DNA from 3 places in the Lysinibacillus sp. PWR01 genome. Region 2 is predicted to be linked to each of the others. Evidence: riboswitches for the same ligand, from Rfam matches in the RefSeq annotation. Region 2 holds a riboswitch; each other region holds the start of a gene.

Region 1 (6,913 bases), on a different contig from region 2:
AAATAGTAACTAATTTTATTTGCGCTGTAAACCCTCATTTTTTCATTGGCAAATCTTCACAAAAGTAGCCTATAATAAAGATAATGGAGGGATTACATGGAGGAATTAATCGCCCAGTTGAAAGAAATGGGTTTTACAGAATATGAAGCAAAGGCCTATACGGCACTTGTTCAGCAAAGTCATGTCAGTGCCTATCAGGTTAGTAAAAATTCTGGCATACCACGTGCAAGAGTGTATGATATTTTAAATATCCTTGTAGATAAGGGCATTGTGTTAAAAGAAGAGACCGCAGAACAAACAACCTATGCGGCAATGCCAGTGTCTGTGTTTTTACAGCAAATGCAACAACGCTGGGAGTCAAATTTTACATCTATGCGCGGGAAATTAGAGAAACTAGAAGAAAAAGTGCAAGAAGCGGAGCCTAAAGTGGTCATGCTAAAGGGCAAGGAATCCATCATTAACTATTGTCAGTCACTTCTAAAGAAAGCGAAGAAAAAGGTGATGCTGTCAATGTGGGAGGATATGTATGATGCCTTACGAGAAGATTTGCAAGAGGTGGCGCAGCATGTTCCTGTCCATGGCATTACCTTGTATGTGGGGGAGCATTTAGCCTCGATTGACCAGCATAGAGCCACACATTATACAAAAAAATCGTCTACACCGCATTGGTTTATCTTATCGATAGATGGTCAGGAAATGATTTATGGTCACTCTCCATCCACGCAAGAGACGGCTTTTATCACCAATGATCCTGTCCATATTTATTTATTAGAGGATTATATTTGGCATGATGTGCTCATCAATCGACTGGTAAAACGGGATGATCAGGAGTTAGAAGACTGGATTGCTAAGGAGCGAAAAGCTTTCTTCTTGGAATAGTCGTATAAGGGAAGGGGAGTAACGTGAAAAAAATCGTGTTGCTAGGTTTAATGAGTTTACTAATGTTAGGAGCATGTAACGCTACACCAGCTGCTGATCCACTAGCGATTCATGAGCTAACTGTTGTCCCCGACAATATCCAAAAAAATATTGTTTCTAATGACAGAATACAACTATTGCATGAAAATAATGCTTCATATTACCTCGTCTATTATTCAAAGGGGAATGTGTTGGCAAGTATTACGGCTGAGGGAAATAGGCTTATCATCCAGCTAGAAGAAGGCAGCGAGCAAAGGAAAGAGGCTCAGCCCTATGTTTTTCAAATCAACGTCAAGAATCCTGAGCTTGATACCATTGATTTGCGAATAAATGGCCAGAGTACACCAATCGATCGCATGACCATAATGTGAAAAAAGAAACCGAAATCCCTCTAGACGAGATTTCGGTTTCTTTGCATGATGTCTAATAAAATACTTTGTCTACATTGTATTTAGAGCGGAAAGTATTAATCGCATATGTTTCGTAAATTTCACGTTCCATTGGATCTTCTACTTCATAGACTTCAATTTTAAACACTTCATCACGATGGTTTTTCATCGGAGATACATTGTCCTCGAAATGTTTTTTAATACGTTGACGAATTTTACGTGCTTTCCCAACAAACAATAGCTCATTCGTGTCATTATAGAATAAGAAAATGCCGCCTTTATCACGTGTGATTTTATGGAAGTCAATAAAACCGAAGTAAGGTGTGATTTCCACATCACCTGGTTTTAAATCTTGTTCACGTTGACGGATTACTAGATCTGGTTTTGGAAATTCAATTTTAATCAAACTATTCACGTTCCTCTCTCTTACTAAAAGTATATGGTAACATAATTACGGCATGTTTACCATAAATTTTAAATGTAGAAACACCACATATAGCAAGCTTAGTGTACATCAAATGAGCAAGGAACATGCACTTGAATCACAAAATATTCTATGAATTATTGATATTCTAACTAGTTCATGTTACAATTCAAGATAATTAAATAATCTTATCAAGAGAAGCTGAGGGATTTGGCCCGATGACGCTTCAGCAACCTCTAACAATTGTTAGAAAGGTGCTAATTCCAGCAAAGGATTTTTTCCTTTGAGAGATAAGAGTGGACGTGAAAAAATCCTTCTCATTCTATCTCGTATGGAATGAGGAGGATTTTTTAATTTAGTTGCATTCTTTGCAAGCAAGGTTTGCTAAAAAAAGAGAGTGATTATAGAGAGGGGAAAGCAAGATGCCAATTAATATTCCGAAAAATTTACCAGCTGGAGAACATTTACGTGAGGAAAAAATCTTCGTCATGGAAGAGGATCGAGCGAAAACACAGCAAATCCGTCCATTAAATATATTAATACTAAATTTAATGCCTGAAAAAGAAAAAACAGAGCTTCAATTACTACGTTTATTAGGGAATACACCACTACAGGTGAATATTACCTTTTTAAATACGGCCACACATGAATCGAAAAATGTGAGTAAATCTCATTTGCAGCTATTTTACACAACGTTCAACCAAATTCGTCACCGACGCTATGATGGCATGATTATTACTGGGGCACCTGTAGAAAAAATGGCATTTGAAGATGTCAACTATTGGCAGGAAATTTCAGAAATTATGGATTGGTCTAAAAAGAATGTGACATCCGTGCTACATATATGTTGGGGGGCACAGGCTGCATTGTATCACCATTATGGCATTGGGAAGGTCGAGCTTTCTGCTAAATGCTCAGGCGTCTATTCCCATGTAATTACAGATTTAACGGTGGATTTAGTGCGCGGCTTTAGCGATTTATTTACTGCGCCTCATTCTCGCTATACATCTGTTTCCATTGACGAGGTTCGCAATCATCCAGACCTACGATTATTATCCTATTCAGAGGATGCAGGGGTATTCATCGTACAATCAAAAGATAATAAAAATATTATGATTACGGGGCATCTGGAGTATGATGCGACAACACTAGCCGATGAATATAGCCGTGATGTGGCGAAGGGCATAGATATCGACGTCCCTGTGAATTACTTCCCGAATGATGATCCGAAACAAGAGCCGATGAATACATGGCGTGCCCATACGCATTTATTATTCTCTAACTGGTTGAACTACTATGTCTACCAAGAAACACCATACGAATGGGATTTTGTAGATGAAATCGAATATCATATCTAATTAATAAAAAGTCTAATTTCTTTTCTAAACGTAGAAGAAATTAGACTTTTTGATTTTCCTTCGTTGTATCCTGTTGGGGTGTTTCGGTATTTTGAGCCTTAGATTTACGATTTCGAATAACTGCCACAATCAACAAAAGTATTGGTAATAAAATGGTGAAGATAAAGGAAAAGATAGGCCAAATTTCATTATTATAATTAGTAGAATGCACAATATCTGGATGAACAATTTGAGAAAGCCCAATCATAATTATGCCCATCGGTAAAATAAGCGGACGATGATCCTTGATCTTCAAAATTTGGGCAAGGCCAACAACGGTCGTATAGAAATACATAAATGTGCGAATATAAATAGACGAAATCCACATAAATGCCATAATAATTTCAATGCGCTGTAAAAAATTCCCTATGGATATTCTTTGCGCTAAGGCATAGCTGGGAAATGTCCTAGATGCTGTGTTTTCAGGCCCTAAGACAAGAATCGATAGGACAATCAACGTAATTAAGACGACACCACCAAGGATGGTCCCAATATATAGCCCTTTCTGTGCAGATGGCTGTACATTGACGCCAGCAGGATATAGCATCAATAACACAATTAATGGAAAGGAAAAGATACTCATAAAGCGTGCAATACTATAAAACATAGATGTTTTGGTTGCTTCTAGTAGAGGCTGAATATTCTCAAATGTAATTTGAGGGGTAATACAAACGACGAAAAAAATAAAGATAAAGATAAACAACGGAAAGAGAATTTCTGCTGAACGGGCAAACGTCTCAATCCCTAGATAAGCGGCATACATAATAATGATACTGAACAGTAGGGCGAATGCTAATGTCGGTGTTTCTGGCATAACTTCGGTTTTCATAAAAATACCAATAAAATAAAGTAACTCTCCAGTGGAGAAAAAGGTGAGAATGAGAAAGCAAATGGCTGTGATTTTCCCAAAAAAACGACCAAGAATTTTTTCGTTCGCCTCTATAAAATTAAGAGAGGGTGTTTGATTGGCAAGTGTTAAGAATAACTTAATGACCAGTAAACTAAGCACAACACCAATGCTGGCTGCAACCCAAGCATCTTGCTTAGCAGCGCCCGTAATACTTGAAGGGATAATTAAAATTGCTGTACCGATAGAATAGAGGAAGGTAACGATTGTAAACTGTCTTGAACTAATGATCTCTTTTTCCATCTAGCTACCCTCCGTTTCTCAGTCCATCTTTTTATTTTGTGAATGACACAATGTAATCCTTAATTGGTGTAAAGATAAAGGTAATTAAATCTAATGGGCTTGGAATATGGACTTTCAGGGCAATGGCCATATTTAAAGCAGTTCCAATGAGTAGCAAAAAGGAGAAGACAATAATGGTTTTTTTATCCTGTTGCTTTTTGAACTTTGGAATAAATAGAAGTGCAACGATGATTGAGATGATCAAGATAGCTACAGCTAGCACCATTTCATTACTCCTCCTTTGGCTTGTTTAATAATGAATTTTGCATCGTACCCAATCCTTGTGTTGTTACCTTCACGTGAACATCCACTGGCAAATCGGAAAAGAGGGAAGCCCACTCATCCTTGATTTTTCCCCACTGCTTTGCATCTGCACGATGTAGGGCATCACCAAAACCAAAAACATCGATTTCATATTGCTGTTGCATTATCTCTAATGTTTTTTCAATGCGTTCATCGATACCCTGGGCTGTTTTTTTATTAACGTAATCAATCGATTTATTTTTGGTGAGATCAATATCACATTCGACCTCTCCAACATTCTGCTCAACATTAATATGAACATCGATTTTCGGCTTGCCGTTTTTAAATGACCCTTTCACTTTTGTAGTGGATTGGGTGATTTCAGTAGATAAAGTCCCTTTATTAGGACAGGCGATGATTTCAATCGTACTTTGAATTTTGTCATTAAGAAAGCTAATGCCTTTGCTTTCTCCCTCGGACAGCAGTCCCATATATTTATCCCCTTTAAAGACTGCTAATCCCGCATATTGTAACAGCACAGGTGTTTTAACACGTTGCACATTTGTTTGATCTACCCCTAATTTCTTATCGCCATGAACTTCAATAGCAGAAATTAACGCCCCTTTATGCTTGTTGCTTAATGTATTGACTAATTCATCAATATTAACTGCTATTGTGGAGCCCCAAGCTCTCTCAGAGACATCGAGGGAATTTAACATTTTATTAGCTGGAACCTTTTCGATGGGTGTTAATACATTTAATACTTCCTTCGCTGTCGCTTCATGAGACATAATGACATCGAAATCCTTACGAAATTCATGGTCCCTTACAATTAAATCGAGTGCATCACTAATTCCTTCTTTCGCGAGATCTTCTCCTAAAACAACCACTTGAAGATGGGCAAAATAAGGCTTTCGTGCAGCAAGGGTCGTCATTTTTCGAATGGCCTCAAAGATGGTTTCGCCTCTCGAATGATAGCTAACGACAGGAGAGCGCTGAGTGGAAGCTTGTCGCACTGAAACTTCACTAGGATCGACAATTTGAACCGTAATTTCATATTCTTCGTCTATTTTGTCAATGCCCAGTGCTACGACAATGGCTAGTTCATTTAATTCACGCTTACTCCAGCAACCACTTAACAGTAAAGTGAGGATACATAGTAAGCAAATCCATTTTATTTTTGCCATATTCCATTCCTCATTTATCCAGTAGTTATTTCCTTCCTTTTACATTGACATAGTTATGGCCTCTAACAATATTTTTTTGATTGACTAAACGAGGTCGTGTAAGTAACTTTCTACGTGGAAACAGCACAAAGGCATCCTTCTGATCCTGTAATATTAACGGTGCAAAAGGGCTTAAATAAGGTACACCAAATGATCGAATGCTACATAAATGAAGAATAATGACCATAATGCCAAACATGACACCAAATAAACCAAACATAGCAGCTAAAATCATTAATGGAAAACGTAGCACACGAATGGTATTCGATAAGCCATAAGCAGGGAATAGGAAGCTACAAATCGCCGTTAAGGCCACAATAATGACCATTACAGCCGAAACAACGCCTGCATCAACTGCTGCCTGACCAATAACTAATGTCCCTACAATGGACACAGCTGGCCCGATTGTTCTAGGCATCCGTAGCCCAGCTTCCCTTAGTACCTCAAAGGCAATCTCCATAATAAGGGCTTCGACAACAGCAGGGAAGGGTACACCTTCTCTTTGCGATGCAATACTAATCAACATAGGTGTTGGTAGCATTTCTTGGTGAAAGGTGGTAATTGCAACATACAAAGAAGGTGCTACTAACGCTAGACTGATACCAAAAAAACGCAAGATACGTACAAGTGAGCTAATCATCCAATGCTGATAATAATCTTCTGCTGATTGTAAAAAGGATGTAAATAACGCTGGTACAACTAAAACAAAAGGTGTGCCATCAACGAGAATCGCCACTTTGCCATCTAATAATTCACCTGCGATGACATCAGGACGTTCGGAGTTGTAGATGGTTGGAAACATAGAATTTTTTGAATCCTGAATAAAATCCTCAATATAGCCGCTTTCCAGTATGCCGTCGATATTAATGCGGTCTAATCGAGCTAATACCTCTGCGACAATTTTGTCACTGGCGATGCCATTTATATACATCACCGCTACATCTGTTTGTGTCACATCACCGATAACGCGTGACTTTATCCAGAGATTCGGACTTTTTATTTTGCGACGGATGAGCGCAGTATTTGTACGTATGGTTTCGGTAAAGGATTCCCTCGGTCCACGAATAACAGATTCAGTCGATGGCTCTGTGACAGCTCGATCCTTGGCACTTCTGGTACTTGTCACA
Region 2 (6,913 bases):
TGACTCTAAATCTTGGTTTGGTAGAACATAATCTGTATACGTTTCAATTTCAAGGTCCACGCCTTCTTTAGCTAAAATAGGTTTTGCTTTTTCTAAAATAACTGCGTGCGGTGTATTAGAAGCACCTACTTTTAATGTTACGTTTTCTTTACTATCTGTTTGATCGCCAGATGCTGATTTTTCATCTTCTTTTTTATCTGTACCGCAAGCTGCTAATGCTAGTACAAGTATTGATAAAAATAATCCTGCTAATAACTTCTTCATTTATGACACTCCCTTTTATTTGTTTAAAATATGTTAGCGGTAAGAACCGGAATAACCTCAATTTTCTTTCTAGCGTTTATCAATTCTCTCGGTAAATAAATCACCAATCCATTGAATAATAAATACGACTACTAAGATCAAAATAGTTGCCATTAATGTCACATCTTGGCGATTTCGTTGGAAGCCGTCTAGGAACGCTAGGTTACCAAGACCACCTGCACCGATAATTCCAGCCATCGCAGTATAACCTACAAGGGCAACAGCTGTTACAGTGATACCAGAAATTAAAGCTGGTAATGATTCAGGGATCAATACTTTCCAAATAATTGTAGAAGTTTTTGCCCCCATTGAACGGGCTGCTTCTATAACACCTTTATCAATTTCGCGTAACGCAATTAATACCATACGAGCATAAAATGGTGCTGCACCGATAATTAATGCTGGTAACGCCGCATTAGCTCCTCGAATTGTACCAAGTAAAAACTTCGTAAATGGAATTAATAAAATAATTAATACGATAAATGGAATGGAGCGGAATATATTAACGAGTGATCCTGTTAAAAAGCTAACGATTTTATTTGCCCATAACTGATTGGGACTAGTTAAAAATAGAATGATACCAATGGCTAACCCAAGAATAAATGTCACAACTGTAGAAATAGCTGTCATATACAATGTTTCATACGTAGCTTGCCACATATTTTCCCAGTCTACATTCGGAAAGAGATTAGTTAGCATTTGCAATCACCTCCGTTTGTACTTCGACTGTATTTAAATAACGAAGGGCTTCAGCCACGTTTGTCTTCGAGCCATCAATTTGCACAATCAGTGTACCGTATGCACCATTTTTTGTTTGTGAAATATTACCATGAACAATACTTACCTCTACATCAAATTGTTTCACAAGATGTGAGATAACAGGTTGTTCTGTTTTTTCACCAACAAAAATCAGTTTGACAAGTTGTCCAGTTGGATAGTTTGCTTTGATTTGTGCCACCGTATCCTGTGTTTCCTTTGTGTCTGTAATTTGAGATACAAACTTTTTGGTAATGGCCGCTTGTGGTGCTTGGAAGACTTGTAATACCTCACCACGTTCCACAATTTCGCCTGCCTCCATCACCGCTACACGATGACAAATTTTGCGGATGACATGCATTTCGTGTGTAATCAGGACGATTGTTAAGCCTAAGCGTTCATTTATATCAACGAGTAAATCGAGAATGGCATCCGTCGTTTCAGGATCGAGTGCCGATGTCGCCTCATCACATAGTAAAACTTCTGGATTATTCGCTAATGCACGGGCAATCCCTACACGTTGCTTTTGTCCACCGGAAAGCTGGGATGGATATGCCTTATCACGTCCTTCTAGGCCTACAAGTGCAATTAATTCCTTTACACGTGCTTCACGTTGAGCCTTTGGAAAACCAGCGATTTCTAAAGGGAAAGCAATATTTTCAGCCACTGTTCTCGACCAAAGTAAATTGAAATGCTGGAAAATCATACTTACCTTTTGTCTAGCTGCTCGAAGCTTTTGTCCTTTTATCGATGAAAATTCTTGATTGTTCACCGTTACTGTTCCTGTTGTCGGTTTCTCTAAACCGTTTAATAAACGAATCATGGTACTTTTACCAGCGCCACTATAGCCGATAATGCCAAAAATTTCACCTTTATTGATGGTAAGGTTGACGTCTTTGACTGCCGTTAATTCGCCATTTGCTGTTTTGTATTTCTTTGTAATATTTTGAAGCTGGATCATAGCGAATACTCCTTTTCTCATATAGAAAACCCCTTCACTCACAGACAAGTAGAAGGGGTCACGTATTATACGTTAAACCGTTCTCTCATCTTTCAAAGAAAAATCTTTGGGTGATTTGGCACCTTTTCACATTGTGATGGTTGCCGGGCTTCATAGGGCACTTCCCTCCGCCACTCTTCATAAGAGTTCGATATATTTAATGTTTTAGTAATATATTTGATACTTTACCACGCTAGTAAAGTTCAGTCAATTGATTTTTTTAACAATTCATATAAAAATGGTACGGATTGAAAAGCATAAATCTTTTCTGTCACTTTTTCGCCATCACTGATGAGTAGACATGGAACACTTTCAATTTGATGTTCATAGGCTATGTGTTCCAAAAAATTGATATTCGCTTTGCCAATTTGTAGCTGTGGCAGTAATTGTTCAATAATGGACATCATTTTGGATGCCACTGCGCACGTTCCACACATTGGTGTATATAAATAAAATGCAGCTGTCTCTCCCGACTGTTGGGCCGCTGCCCACTGCTCTGTTGACCATTCTTCCATTTTTCACGCAACCTTACAAAATATATTCATTATGGATTGAGAAATGTGCACGCAGTAAAATCATTGCTAACACTTTTCTTGGTGTTGTCTCTACTTCCTTGTACGTTGGCATTGTACGAAGGTGCTCAGCTTCTGGATAATGTCTGTCCATTAATGCACGTAGCTTATCACCAGAAGTATCTGCATCAAAAAAAGTAAATAGCTCACAGCCCTCGTAGGGATCAAGTAGTTCTTCTAATTGATGCACACCAATTGTGCCGTTCGTACATAGTATTGTAACATTCTCATTTAAAATAGGCTCAATTTGTAGCTTATCTGAGCGTCCTTCTACTATCAAGCATTTTCCCTCGAACATTACGCCACCTCCATTTAGAGATCCCACTTATAAGTCATTATATAACAAAAAACGCCGGTAGTTTCCGACGTTTTTTGATTATGGCTTGTCTTATTCAGCGATCATTTCTTCGTATTGCTCTGCTGTCATTAGTTTCTCAATTTCTGATGCATCAGCAGGCTCAACAACGATCATCCATGCTTTTTCATATGGTGATTCATTAACGAATTCTGGGCTATCTTCTAAATCTGCATTTACTTCAACTACAGTACCTGAGATTGGTGCGTATAATTCAGAAACAGTTTTTACTGATTCTACGCTACCGAATGGATCATCTGTTTTGATTTCGTCGCCAACTTGTGGAAGCTCAACGAATACGATATCTCCTAATTCAGATTGTGCGAAGTGAGTAATACCAATACGTACTTTTCCATCTTCTACTTTTACCCATTCATGTTCTTCAGAGTATCGTAAGTCTTTAGGTGTGCTCATGCAAAAAACCCCTCCATAAATATGTAATATATTCACTTTCAGTTTGCCATACTTCTCCTATAAATACAAGGTTAAATACGTTATTTCCAAGCTTGCTCAAAATCTGCTTCTTTAAAACCTAAAGTAACTTTTTTTCCATCTGTGACGATGGGACGTTTAATTAACATACCGTCGGAAGCAAGTAGCTCAAGCTGTTCATCCTCAGTCATTTCCGCTAACTTGTCTTTTAAGCCAAGCTCACGATATTTCATGCCAGAAGTATTAAAAAACTTCTTCAAAGGCTGTCCACTAGCTTGCCAAATAGCTGTTAATTCTTCCTTAGTTGGCGGTTGCTCTGCGATATGTACCTCTTCATAGGAAACCTCATGCTCATTTAACCACTTCTGTGCCTTTTTACATGTTGTACATTTCGGATAATGGAAAAATTGAATCGTCATTACAATGCTCCTCTTCTGTCTTTTTCTGTAGTATACCATCATAGTTGTTTTCAATGGTGAACTTCACTCTTTTTTGTAAGTTTATCCACCAGTTTCACATTTTTATCCGTCTCTTATACGATTCTATCCACCAATTTTGCACTTCTATCCATCTCATATAAAAAACCTAGCTATCTTTTGCAGATAGCTAGGCTAGGTGTGCGCTATTAAACAATATATTTTTCAGCATCAATTAGTTTAACTGACGCCTCACGCTTCTTCGCAATTAAGTTGTATGGATTATTGCGCGTTAGCTTACGCAGTGCAGATAATGTCATACGGGCTGCATCGCCATCTGCTGAAGCAAGAATTGTGTCTTTTGCTTCTTTTTCGATTTCTGCGAATGCTTCTTGGCAGAAAATTTGTGTGTATAGCAATTTTTGATGAGCTTTTTCAGCGCCGTCACGAGCAATTGCCTTTTCTGTACGTAAGACAGCTGATTCCATCGCAAATAATTGGTTAGCGATATTGGCAATGTTCACCAATACTTCTTGCTCTTGATCAAGTTTTGCACCAAAGCGTTGTGCTGCTAAGCCTGCAGCTAATACCGCAATCTTCTTCGCATTTTTCACTAAATATTTTTCTTGTGCTAGCGGCTCTGTACCGATATCTTCTGGCATTAGCATGAGCAGCTCTTGCTGTAAACTTTGAGCAACTTGTAATAGAGGAAGCTCACCTTTTAGTGCCTTTTTCATAAATGTACCAGGTACTATCATGCGGTTAATTTCGTTTGTGCCTTCAAAAATTCGATTAATACGAGAATCACGGTAAATACGCTCTACCTCATACTCAGCCATAAAGCCATAACCGCCATGAAGTTGTACTGCTTCATCTGCAATATAGTCTAATGTTTCTGAACCGAATACTTTGGCAATCGAGCATTCAATAGCATATTCAGCAATCGCACCTGCAATCACTTTTCCTTGCTTTTGCTCTTCTAGGCTTAATTGGCTTAAGCGATCCTCAAATAGACCAACAGTACGATAGTTTAATGATTCTGAAGCATATAATTGAGAAGCCATTGTTGATAATTTCTCTTTTGTCAGATTGAATTCAGAAAGCTTTGTTTTAAATTGCTGACGTTGGTTTGTATACTGAATAGCTAACTCCAATGCACGTTTAGATCCACCAATTGTGCCCACGCCAAGTTTATAACGACCAATGTTTAAAATATTGAACGCAATGACATGACCACGACCAATTTCACCTAATAGATTTTCTACAGGTACTTCCGCATCTTCTAATACTAATGTACGAGTAGATGATGATTTAATCCCCATTTTCTTCTCTTCTGGGCCTACCGAAACACCAGTGTATGCTCGTTCTACGATAAATGCAGAGAATTTATCGCCATCAATTTTTGCGTAGACAACAAATACATCAGCAAAGCCTGCATTCGTAATCCATTGCTTTTCACCATTTAAAATATAATGTGTGCCAGCTTCATTTAATTTCGCAGTCGTTTTTGCACCTAAAGCATCAGAACCTGAGCCTGGCTCTGTTAATGCATAAGCAGCAATTAATTCACCTGAAGCAAGCTTAGGTAAATATTTTTTCTTTTGATCTTCATTACCGAATAGAACAATTGGTAATGACCCAATACCAACATGGGCACCATGTGTGATAGAGAAACCACCTGCAACAGACATTTTTTCAGCGATTAAAGCTGAAGAAACTTTGTCTAATCCAAGCCCTTCGTATTCTTCAGGTACATCTGCTCCAAGTAAGCCTAATTCGCCTGCACTTTTTAGGAGACGCACTGAATGCTCAAATTCATGGTGCTCTAAATTTTCAACTACTGGTAAGACTTCATTTGCCACATATTCCTCTGTTGTTTTAGCAATCATTTTATGCTCGTCAGTGAAATCTTCCGGTGTAAATACACGATCTAATTCCACATCTTCAATAAGAAATCCGCCGCCTTTAATGAAATCAGTTGTTTTTTCAGTCATGATAAATTCCTCCCAATATATCGTTTTGTTTGTTGATTCCCCTAATGATCATGTATAGAAAAGCTTGATGTATACAATGTTCGGAGGCAACCGTAAACAGTACACCTCAAGCTGATCTAGCTAAATTTATAAAATTTCAAATACACCAGCAGCGCCCATACCGCCACCAATACACATTGTCACGACGCCATATTTTTTACCTTGACGCTTCAATTCATGAATCAGCTTTAATGTTAAAATAGCTCCCGTTGCGCCTAGTGGATGACCTAATGCAATCGCTCCACCATTGACATTGACTTTATCTTGGTCGATGCCTAAATGACGTACAACCTCTAGTGACTGTGAAGCAAATGCTTCATTGATTTCCCATAAATCAATATCATCGATGGATAAACCTGCAATTTCCAATGCTTTTGGCACTGCCACGATAGGGCCGATGCCCATTACTTCAGGAGGTACACCACCAACTGCAAAGCCTAGGAATTTTGCCATTGGTGTCAGTCCCTGCTTGTCAGCTTCTTCACGATCCATTACTAGTACGGCTGCTGCACCATCAGAAGTTTGGGAGGCATTACCAGCTGTTACACTGCCTTTTACATGGAAAGCTGGACGCAGTTTTGCTAAACCTTCAACTGATGTACCTGGACGTACACCTTCATCCATACTAAATGTGAATTTTTTTACTTGTGGTTTATTGTTATCGTCTACGTAATGCTGTTCCACTTCGATTGGTACAATTTCATCATTGAATTTACCTTCTTTAATCGCCTTTTCAGCAAGGGCGTGTGAGCGAACAGCAAAAGCATCTTGATCTTCACGACTAACATTGTATTGACGAGCTACTTCCTCAGCTGTATGCCCCATGCCCATATAATATTGTGGAGCCGTTTCCGCTAAAGTCGGATTTAAACGTGGTGTATTCCCCACCATCGGCACCATACTCATGGATTCTACACCACCAGCAAGAATGGCCTTTGAGTGTCCTAGCATGATTCGCTCTGCTGCATAGGCAATCGCCTGTAAACCTGATGAACAAAATCTATTAATCGTCAGAGCAGGCGTTGTATCTGGTAATCCAGCAAGTG
Region 3 (5,032 bases), on a different contig from region 2:
TTGAAAAAAGATCATGTTACTAACAAAAAAACCTTTTAGCAAGGTGAGGGGTTGATTTCCGTTCCGCCAGCGTCCTTTCCAGGGGGCGTCCGATGAGCCGCTTCACTCACTTACGTTCGCTCCAGAGTCTCCTCTGTGACGCTCACTCAATCCCCTAGGAGTGACGCTGGCTCCACTCCAATCAACCATTCTGCAAAGTGGCTTTACTTTTTTCATAGTAGCATAGCGATTAAATCGCCTATTATCTATATTCTTAGAGGGGATAAACTCTTATTTTCAATGTGGAGAAGTGATGCGTGACAACACCTCTTCATAAAGAGTAATGAACACCTTCACTTTATCTGAAAACCTTTGCTAAAAAGTTAGATATTTATGGGTTGGAGTGGAGGGCTACTTGACTCCCTTGGGATAGCGAGACAGGCAAAGCTCTAAACGAAGTGCTAGCGGAGGAAGTGATTCGGCGCTCGCCCACAGGAAAGCAAGTAGCCTGCAATGGAAATTCATTTTCACTTTTCACAAAAATTCTATTGATTGATTTGTTTTTCAATACTATGTTAAGAGGCTGGGACAAAAGTGTTTCAGCCCATAAAAAATACCGAACTATCCACTAAAACGCATACGAAGTGTTTCGGAATAGTTCGGTTTTTCTAGTTATCATGTTTGTTAAAGATTATTCGTCTTTATGAAGGTCTCAGTTAGTTGTGTCCCAGCCTTTTTCTCATTATCGATTTATCCAATAAAAAGCGCCTGGGCAAACTAACGTTTCCTTTGTACGTTTTGGATCTTTTAATGTCACGCCAAATGGCCCTTCTTTGACATGACCGAGTGTCATGGCTACTGCGCTCTCTTCCTTATAGAAATCTAAACGCATATTCGGTAGCTGTAGTGACATATACTGCTCATATTGCACAGGCTCTGGTAGCTGCAACGCCTGTTGCCACAGCTGAACGGTTGCCTGCATGTCCTTGACATAGAATTGGATGGATTCCATCGTTATAGCCTGTTTTACATCAATGGCACCACTTGCCTTTAGTTGAGCCAAACGCTCTTCATCTTCCTCCGCCCATTCAATCAAAAATGGAAAATCGATTGGAAGATCTGGCTTGCCAAAATGCAGTAGCTTCCATTCTACAACAGTGCCATCTGGTCTTGTTCGGCTACATGCATCTGGCCCATATACTTCATAGCCCAATGCTCGCAAGCGCCGACCCGCTTCCTCAATATTTTTTGTGCGCAGGGCAATTCGAGAAAATCCCTGGCGCTCTTGATCACGTTTAAACGTATAATGTAGGGAATAAGGGTATTGTGCCGCTTGCTCAAATAAATCACGATCATAGATAGCAATTTGTTCAATATAGCTTAAGCCAAAGTAGCTTAACGTATTATAAGTCCCCCACATCGTGTGCTGCCCACCATTCACTGTATGGACATTTCGTTTATTGAAGAAAACCTTTATATTTTCTGGTGATTCCACTTGATGAACCAGATGATCAAAATATAAAGTCATGGCCATTCCCCTTTCTTTCCCCATTACCTTTACCTGTATGTTTGATTGGTTTAAAATTTACTCAAGAAAAGGAGTTACTAGTAGGATATGAAAAAAAGTTTCGTTTACCTACAAACTCCGTTCACTAATTTCATAAAGAGGTGATTTGAATGACAGATTTAGTAGCTGCTTTTAAATTAGCATTAGGTAATTATCCTACAGGCGTAACAGTTGTCACGACATGTCATGACACAAAACCTATTGGCTTAACCGTCAATTCCTTTGCATCTGTTTCAATCGACCCGCTCCTTATTTTGTGGTCACTCGATAAAAAATCTCAGCTCCATCCTTATTTTACGGCTGCGCCAAATTTTGCGGTCAATATTTTAGCGAGTGATCAAGAACATTTATGTACACTATTTGCAAGTAAAATCCCTGATCGCTTTGCACAAGCACAGTGGTCAACTTCCTCTTTTGGACTACCGATTTTACATGATACAGCAGCTAATTTACAATGTAAAACGTTTCAGCAAATTGATGCTGGCGACCATACCATTTTTATTGGGCAGGTGATAGACATTACAAATGCTCAAAAAGAGCCTTTACTTTATCATCGCCGTCATATCGGTCCTATACCAAAAAGCTTTTATAGCTAGCCTTTACACAAAAAAAGGGCCACTTGTAAGCAAAGGAAATCCTTCATGCTTATAGGTGGCCGTTTGACATAAGTTCTACTGAAATCATTGTTATTTTTTCTGCGGAAATCTCTGCTTTTCAAGCCTATTAATTTGCACAATCACACCATCTTGAATCGTAATATGCACTTCACCAAATTCAAGATTTTGAATCGCCTTCGCAATTGCCTCTAATTTCTTATCATCTACTTTTACCGACTGAGCCATACGATACACCCCTTCTCTTTTATCCTTATTGATCATAAAGAGGCCAACGCATCAAACTGATTGATAGCCCCTCCTATCTCTCAGACACCATCTGTTGGATTTGGCACCTGTTTTTCGGTTGCCGAGGCTTCATTGGGCCAAGTCCCTCCACCTCTCTTGATAAGAGTACTGCGTTTCTTGAAAATAATTCTATAATTCTGCTATAGGAATGTCAATACAAAATATTAGAAAACCTAGTTGAATACTATGCAATGTAAGAATTTTATAGACTATTCACACATAATCCTACCGTATTGTATGCTATGTCAATATATCTAACCACAGAAGCAAAGAAAAAAACTGCACAGAAATATAGCCTCTGCACAGTTCTTGATTTTATTGTTCTTGTAAACAGGCCATTAATGCTTGTGCGGTCTGTTGCTTCCCCATCACCTTGATTGGTTGGCCTTCAGCAGGCACGATCCAATGAGGCTCATCCCCTCCGTATAAAGACTGGGAGCTATTTGCTACCATAAATTGAGCATTGGCTGTTTCCATACGCAGTCTTGCGCGAGCTAGCAAGAACTCCTCATCATCCGTCGCTTCGAGCTTAAAGCCTACTAATGTTACCTTTGGTTGCCAACCCTTGATTTGTCCTAACACTTTTGGCGCCTTTTTAAAATGAATAATAGGTGGTTCGTCGGAAGGCATTTTCCCCGCCTCCTCCATTAAATTACCTGATTGATCATACACCTTGTCAATGATCCAATCAGAGCCAGCAGCAGCCATAATGACGATATCGACTTGTTGTTGTTGGACAGCATGACACACCTTTTGTCCTAAATCCTCTATGCCTTCAAATTTTATCAATGTCATTTTGTTGTGGTTTTCTGGGAGCTGTGCAAAGTAACCATGCATATATACTACGTTAGCGCCAGCAGCCAGCGCCGCCTCTGCTAAATAACAGCCCATTGTGCCTTTTGATAAATTCGTGTGCCCTCGTACACGATCCCATTTTTCAAGTGTTCCCCCACTTGTAATGAGTACGGTTTTGCCTTGTAATGTCCCCATACACTCACCTATTTTCTGAAATATATACAAATACTATTTTAACGTAATGTAAGGATATGCTTCAATAGCGACTATCGTAGGGAGCTGTTTTGTTCATTTAACCAAGCGCTTAAAATCTCTGCAAATTTCTTTGTAACGGGTGAAGCATGGTGTTTCATAGCAATCCCAATGGTGCGGTAGCCACCTTGCTTTAATGGAATCGCTTTCAATGTTGGTGGTAAATTTTGAATAACCAATTGGGGTAAAATACTAATCCCTAAATGATGTGAAATCATAGAAAGAATCCCTACCTCCTCAGAAAGCTCAAAGCGAATATTCGGCTTTATATGATATTGCTCTAATAGCACCTTGACATCATTTGTCCCTTTATAGGAAGTCATAATAAATGGCATATCCTCTAGGTCTACGATATCAATTTCTGTCTTATCAAATAAGGGACTATTATCGGAAACAATACATAATAATGGGTCTTGTTGTAACTCAGTAAATTGATATTGCTCTGACTTTTGACCGTTCAAGAACCCGACTTCTACTTCACCACTTAAAAGCCATTGTTCAATTTCATAGTAATCTCCTTCTCGTAACTCCACCTGTATTCCTGGAAATTGATTATCCATGATGCGAACAATTTCTGGCATCCAATTCGAAGAAATGCTTGAAATTACACCAATTCGAACCTTACCACGTGTCACGCCAAGAATATGAGCTGCTTCCTGTTGTAATAATTCCTGCGCATCCAAAACCTGACGCATTGCCCTTAGCATCGTTTGTCCCTCACTCGTTAATGTTACACCTACACGACTTCGATGAATGAGAGCAAAGCCAAATTCTTTTTCTAAACTTGACACGGCATGACTCACAGCAGACTGTGTTAACCCTAGTGCATCAGCTGCTTTTGTAAAGCTTGCCACCTCTGCCACCTTTGTTAAAATCTCGTATTTAACTAAGCTCATCCGCAATCCCTCTATATACATGAATTTTTTTAATCCTATTCATTATAAACATTCGTTTTACTAATCACAATACAAGATATATAGTAATTTTTAGTATAAAAACTGTTTTAGTACACAGATGGTAGGTGAACATAATGAGTATCCAAGGAAAAGCAAATGTATTGATGGTTATTGTCACAATGTTTTGGGGGCTCTCTTATACCTTTATGGTCATGGGGCTAGAAACATTGGCAGTTTATAATGTGGTGGCATTGCGTTGTATCATCGCATTTTTCGTAGCAGGACTTATTTTTTACAAACGGATGATCAAAGTAAATGGTAAAACATTAAAATATGCGGCTATTCAAGGATTTTTATTATTCATTGTGTTCGCGTTAAGTTTATTTGGTTTACAGTCTACTTCTGCTTCAAATGCTGGCTTCATCTTGAGCCTAACAGTCGTGTTAGTGCCGATTTTCAGCAGCTTTATTGAAAAAAAATTACCTTCTCGAGCAGTTAGCTTTGCGATCATTTGTACGATGATTGGTATTACCGTCTTAACAGCACATGGCTCATTCACATTCCATACAGGTGATTTATTAGTAGCAATTGCTGCGGTATGTTATTCAATTTATTTACTTTTAAATAGCTCATTCACACGA

What was found. Region 2 has a riboswitch for S-adenosylmethionine ahead of ACEVFT_RS13315 (methionine ABC transporter ATP-binding protein). Riboswitches for the same ligand answer to the same signal wherever they lie in the genome.
Region 1: another riboswitch for S-adenosylmethionine. It lies ahead of metA (homoserine O-acetyltransferase MetA); the one in region 2 lies ahead of ACEVFT_RS13315 (methionine ABC transporter ATP-binding protein).
Region 3: another riboswitch for S-adenosylmethionine. It lies ahead of ACEVFT_RS23695 (YezD family protein); the one in region 2 lies ahead of ACEVFT_RS13315 (methionine ABC transporter ATP-binding protein).

The regions. Positions count from the first base shown of each region.
Region 1 covers NZ_JBHERJ010000073.1:37,069-43,981, forward strand. Annotated here, with positions in the region: gene ACEVFT_RS14865 (TrmB family transcriptional regulator) at 97-879, shown strand; gene ACEVFT_RS14870 (hypothetical protein) at 903-1,289, shown strand; gene ACEVFT_RS14875 (nucleotide excision repair endonuclease) at 1,342-1,713, opposite strand; SAM riboswitch class I at 1,917-2,028, shown strand; gene metA (homoserine O-acetyltransferase MetA) at 2,154-3,089, shown strand; gene ACEVFT_RS14885 (GerAB/ArcD/ProY family transporter) at 3,130-4,278, opposite strand; gene ACEVFT_RS14890 (hypothetical protein) at 4,310-4,543, opposite strand; gene ACEVFT_RS14895 (Ger(x)C family spore germination protein) at 4,548-5,747, opposite strand; gene ACEVFT_RS14900 (spore germination protein) at 5,773-6,913, opposite strand, start outside.
Region 2 covers NZ_JBHERJ010000067.1:747-7,659, forward strand. Annotated here, with positions in the region: gene ACEVFT_RS13305 (MetQ/NlpA family ABC transporter substrate-binding protein) at 1-264, opposite strand, end outside; gene ACEVFT_RS13310 (methionine ABC transporter permease) at 334-1,002, opposite strand; gene ACEVFT_RS13315 (methionine ABC transporter ATP-binding protein) at 992-2,020, opposite strand; SAM riboswitch class I at 2,103-2,206, opposite strand; gene ACEVFT_RS13320 (thioredoxin family protein) at 2,263-2,574, opposite strand; gene ACEVFT_RS13325 (toprim domain-containing protein) at 2,588-2,929, opposite strand; gene gcvH (glycine cleavage system protein GcvH) at 3,020-3,400, opposite strand; gene ACEVFT_RS13335 (arsenate reductase family protein) at 3,481-3,837, opposite strand; gene ACEVFT_RS13340 (acyl-CoA dehydrogenase family protein) at 4,044-5,828, opposite strand; gene ACEVFT_RS13345 (acetyl-CoA C-acetyltransferase) at 5,955-6,913, opposite strand, start outside.
Region 3 covers NZ_JBHERJ010000099.1:11-5,042, forward strand. Annotated here, with positions in the region: gene ACEVFT_RS23685 (VOC family protein) at 722-1,507, opposite strand; gene ACEVFT_RS23690 (flavin reductase family protein) at 1,657-2,142, shown strand; gene ACEVFT_RS23695 (YezD family protein) at 2,233-2,388, opposite strand; SAM riboswitch class I at 2,459-2,554, opposite strand; gene ACEVFT_RS23700 (phosphopantothenoylcysteine decarboxylase domain-containing protein) at 2,764-3,438, opposite strand; gene ACEVFT_RS23705 (LysR family transcriptional regulator) at 3,510-4,391, opposite strand; gene ACEVFT_RS23710 (DMT family transporter) at 4,526-5,032, shown strand, end outside.